DNA from 2 places in the Streptomyces sp. Wb2n-11 genome. Region 2 is predicted to be linked to the other one. Evidence: riboswitches for the same ligand, from Rfam matches in the RefSeq annotation. Region 2 holds a riboswitch; the other holds the start of a gene.
The links. A riboswitch is a leader RNA that binds a small molecule or an ion and turns the genes downstream of it on or off. The one in region 2 is predicted to bind glycine.

Region 1 (2,385 bases), 4.1 Mb from region 2:
CCGGCCATGACCGCGAGCAGCACCTGCGCGGTGCAGATGTTGCTGGTGGCCTTCTCCCGGCGGATGTGCTGCTCACGCGTCTGGAGCGCCAGCCGGTACGCCTTGTTGCCGTCGGCGTCGACGGAGACACCCACGAGCCGCCCCGGCAGGCTGCGCGCGAACTTCTCGCGTACGGCCATGAACCCGGCGTGCGGGCCGCCGAAGCCCATCGGCACACCGAAGCGCTGGGTGGTGCCCACCGCGATGTCCGCGCCGAGCTCGCCGGGCGAGGCCAGCAGCGTCAGCGCCAGTAGGTCGGCGGCGACGGTGACGATCGCACCGAGCTCGTGCGCCTGTTCGATGACGGGCTTGAGGTCCCGTACGGCGCCCGAGGCGCCCGGGTACTGAAGCAGCACACCGAAGACACCGCGCTCGGCGGCCTCGGCCGGAATGCCTCCGGACAGATCAGCGACGACGACGTCGACACCGGTCGGCTCCGCACGTGTCCGGATGACGGCCACGGTCTGCGGCAGCGTGTCGGAGTCGATCAGGAAGACGCCGTTCCTGACCTTGCCGACGCGGCGCGAGAGCGCCATGGCCTCGGCGGCCGCGGTGCCCTCGTCGAGCAGCGAGGCGCCCGAGGTCGGCAGGCCGGTCAGGTCGGCGACCATCGTCTGGAAGTTGAGCAGCGCCTCCAGCCGGCCCTGCGAGATCTCCGGCTGGTAGGGCGTGTACGCCGTGTACCAGGCCGGGTTCTCCATGACGTTGCGCAGGATCACCGGCGGCGTGAAGGTGCCGTAGTAGCCGAGCCCGATCATCGGGGCGAGCACCTGGTTGCGGTCCGCGAGCGTACGCAGCTCGGCCAGGACCTCGGCCTCGGTGCGGGCGTCGGGCAGCCCGAGCGCCTCGGCGCTCTTGATGACGTCCGGCACCGCGGCCGCGGTCAGCTCGTCGAGCGAGCCGTAACCGACCTGGGCGAGCATCTTGGCCTGAGCTTCGGCATCGGGCCCGATGTGGCGCTGCTCGAAGGGGATGCCACGCTCAAGCTGTGAGAGCGGAATGCGGTTTGCGGTCATCTGCGGAAGGCCTCCTGGTCTGACGCGACCTGCGAGGGGCACCACGGCACGGGTACCCGGACGGCCTCCCCCTCTGTCATCTCAACCTGAGAGCTTCACCGGAAGACCGTACGGACGTCGCTGACGCCGAGGGTCGTTCCGGCTTTCACCGTCGGTGAGGAAGGGAGCCGCAACAGGTGCTGTGCTCTTCTCCAGCACTTGCCCGTCCGACGCCCGTCCTGCTTTCCAGAGTGACCTCGTCCGTGCGGTACGGGGGCCTGAGAGATTCCGGGGAGGATTTGCTCCTTCGGCGTCCCCGGCATGTTCGCCGGAGACTCTCCCGCACGGGGTCAGCAGCCATTTGCCAGCCTACCAGCGAGCCCCGTCGCGGATCCCTCGAGTGGCCGAGTCCACAGTTGTGCACTTTCGTAGGGTCTTACGGAGCAGCTGCGATCAGTTGGAGGGACCGTGCAGACCGACATCGATCCGCGCAGTCTGATCGGCCGCAAGGCGTTCGACCGCAATGGCAACAAGATCGGAACGGTGGACGAGGTGTACCTCGACGACGCCACGGGAGTGCCCGAATGGGCAGCCGTACGCACCGGCCTCTTCGGCCGCGACGCCTTCGTCCCCCTGGAACCCAGCACGGTCGTGAACGACTCCCTCCGCGTTCCCTACGACCGCGCGCTGATCAAGGACGCCCCGGACTTCGGCGTCGGCCGCCACCTCTCCCCGGAGCAGGAACTCCAGCTCTACCACCACTACGGACTCGACGTCTCCTCCCCCGCCCCGACCGGGACTTCGGCCGGCTGGCCGGAGACGACCCCGCCTGATCCCCTGCCGCCCTCACCAGCGGGAGCGGATCCGACGGCACCAGATCCGGATCGTCCATCTTGAAGGTCCGCACCCGCCCGGGCGCCGACGTCGGCTCCTCGAACCGCACGGTGACCCTCCCGACCCCGCTGCCCTGCACCCAGCCCGCTCCGTGCGCGGCGTGCCGCACGTCCTGCCCGGCCAGCCACCGGCGCTCCGGCGGCGCCTCGGGCACCGGCGCCGTCAGCACCCCACCGCCGCCCGGATCCGCCTCCACGGCTTCTTCCGCCGACTGCGACTCCGCGTGCGCCCGCTCACCGGCCGCCTGGGCGAAAAGGTCTTCCTGCGTGAAGTCGGCGAGCCCGGTGACCCCCACCCCGAGCAGCCGCACCCCGCCCGTGGTGTCCACGGACTCCAGCAGCCGGCCTGCGGCCTCCCGCACCACTGCCGGATCGTCCGTCGGCCCACGCAGCGTCTCGGAACGCGTCAGCGTCGAGAAGTCGTACCTCCGCACCTTGAGGACCACCGTCCTGCCCGA
Region 2 (2,385 bases):
GGACGGGGCGCCCGAGGTGACCTCGCCGACGACCTTGCCGTCGGCGACCACGGGGAAACCGGCGCGCGGGACGCGGCGGCCCTCGGCGACCAGGCCGACCAGCCTGCGCGGCGGCGCGGTCTCGGCGCGCTCGGCGGCGGCCTCGAGCGCGGCGCGGCCGACGAAGTCGCCCTCCTTCTCGAACTTCACGACCCGGCCGAGACCCGCGTCGAAGGGGGTCAGCGCGGTGGTCAGCTCGTGCCCGTACAGCGGCATGCCCGCTTCGAGGCGCAGCGTGTCGCGGCAGGAGAGGCCGGCGGGGACGAGGCCGGCGTCCTTGCCCGCGTCCGTCAGCGCCTGCCACAGCTTCTCGGCGTCGGCCGGGGCCACGAACAGCTCGAAACCGTCCTCGCCGGTGTAGCCGGTACGGGCGATGAGGGCGGGGACGCCGGCGACGGTGCCGGGCAGACCGGCGTAGTACTTCAGGCCGTCGAGGTCGGCGTCGGTGACGGACTTCAGGATCCCGGGGGACTCGGGGCCCTGGACGGCGATCAGGGCGTACGCGTCACGGTCGTCCCGTACGACGGCGTCGAATCCGGCCGCCCGCCCGGTGACCGCGTCGAGGACGGTCTGGGCGTTTCCGGCGTTGGCCACCACCATGTACTCGGTTTCGGCCAGCCGGTACACGATCAGGTCGTCGAGGATCCCGCCGTCCTCCTGGCAGATCATGGTGTAGCGGGCGCGGCCGACGCCGATCGTGCCGATGTTGCCGACGAGCGCGTAGTCGAGGGCGTTCACGGCCTGGGGGCCGGTGACGGTGATCTCGCCCATGTGGGAGAGGTCGAAGAGGCCCGCGCGGGTCCGTACGGCGTTGTGCTCGTCGCGCTCGCTGGCGTACCGCAGCGGCATGTCCCAGCCCGCGAAGTCGGTCATGGTCGCGCCCAGCGAACGATGAGTCGCGTCGAGGGCGGTGTGACGGGGGGCGTTGCTCATGTGTGGGGCTCCCAGGGCAGGGCATGACAGGTGAGGACAATCCTCCCCATCTGTCATCGGAACCTGAGAGGTTCACCGGGAGAGTCCCGGCTTGCACCTTGGGTGGAGCCGCGACACGGCGGCCCGCTTTTCAGATATGCCTCGCCCGCGCGGTACGGGGCCTGAGAGATTCAAGGGAGGGACTTGCTCCTTCGGCGTCCTGGGCACCGGGCACTCCTGGAGTGCTTCTGCGTGCTTCGGACTCTCCCGCGCGGATTCAAGCGGCCGGTATGGAGTTGGCGCGCACATCATTGCACGCATCCTCCGCCGACGGGACGGCCGGGCGGCACCTCGGCACAGACGCAAATCACTTGTGACGCATTACCTTTTCTTTACACTTCTTGGGCAAGGGTGGGGAAAAGGGCGGGGACACCTGACAGGGGGAGTGCGATGACGTTGCAGCGGCCCGGTGCGTACGTGACGACCGCGGGCACCACGCACGGCACGGTGCCCGCACCGCAGGGCGTGCAGGCCGGAGAGAGCGCCCGCCGGCCGGTGCCCACCGTCCGCGACCTGCGCGAGCGGGCCGGGCGCAGCCCGCGGACGCTGGCCTTCGCGGCCGGTGACGTCGTGGTCGTCTCAGGGCTGCCCGGCAGCGGCAAGAGCACCCTCATCCGGCGTACGGCGACGGAGGGGGTGCACCGCATCGACTCGCAGGACGTCCGCGAGCGGTGGGAGGCGCGCATGCCGCGCCTGCTGCCGTACGCGCTCTACCGCCCCCTCGTGCGGGCCGCTCACTACGGCGGGCTGCGGCGCGCCCTGCGGTCCGGCGGGAGCGTCGTGGTCCACGACTGCGGCACGCTCGCCTGGGTGCGGCGCTGGCTGGCGCGCGACGCCCGCCGGCGGGGCGTCGCCCTGCACCTGGTGCTGCTCGACGTGACGCCGCAGGTGGCGCGGGCCGGTCAGGAGGAGCGGGGCCGCGGGGTCTCGGGCTACGCGTTCGCCCGGCACCGGCGGGCGGTGGGCCGGCTGGTCCGGGAGGCGGAGGGCGGCAGACTCCCGGCCGGCTGCGCGTCGGCGGTGCTGCTGGACCGGGACGCGGCGGGGGCGCTGACGGGGATCGGCTTCCCGGCCGGGACGCGGTTCCGGTTAGGGGAACAGCCCCTCGGGGTACCGCCGGCGCCGCGTTAGGGTCGTGCCCGTGGACTACCCAGACATCCCCCTGCCCGCCCACCCGCACGGCGGAGGCGGCTGGCCCGGCAACGAGCTCGAAGAGGTGCTGGCCGCCTCGCTCGGCGCCCCCGCCGCGGGCGCCCGCATCGTCGAGGTGCTGGGGCGCAGCCAGGTGTGGGTGCCGCTGCCGAACGGCGGCGGGCCCGACTCCCCGAATCTCGACCTGCCCACCCTGGACCTCCACGGCGAGGCGTACGTCCC

Region 1: another riboswitch for glycine. It lies ahead of gcvP (aminomethyl-transferring glycine dehydrogenase); the one in region 2 lies ahead of gcvT (glycine cleavage system aminomethyltransferase GcvT).

What each region holds. Positions count from the first base shown of each region.
Region 1 is NZ_CVPB01000001.1:6,133,140-6,135,524, reverse strand. It holds gene gcvP (aminomethyl-transferring glycine dehydrogenase) at 1-1,055, opposite strand, end outside; glycine riboswitch at 1,291-1,387, opposite strand; partial or broken gene BN1555_RS41690 (PRC-barrel domain-containing protein) at 1,503-1,661, shown strand; gene BN1555_RS27995 (DNA polymerase IV) at 1,726-2,385, opposite strand, start outside.
Region 2 is NZ_CVPB01000001.1:2,076,559-2,078,943, reverse strand. It holds gene gcvT (glycine cleavage system aminomethyltransferase GcvT) at 1-972, opposite strand, end outside; glycine riboswitch at 1,113-1,231, opposite strand; gene BN1555_RS09135 (AAA family ATPase) at 1,402-2,142, shown strand; gene BN1555_RS09130 (enhanced serine sensitivity protein SseB) at 2,153-2,385, shown strand, end outside.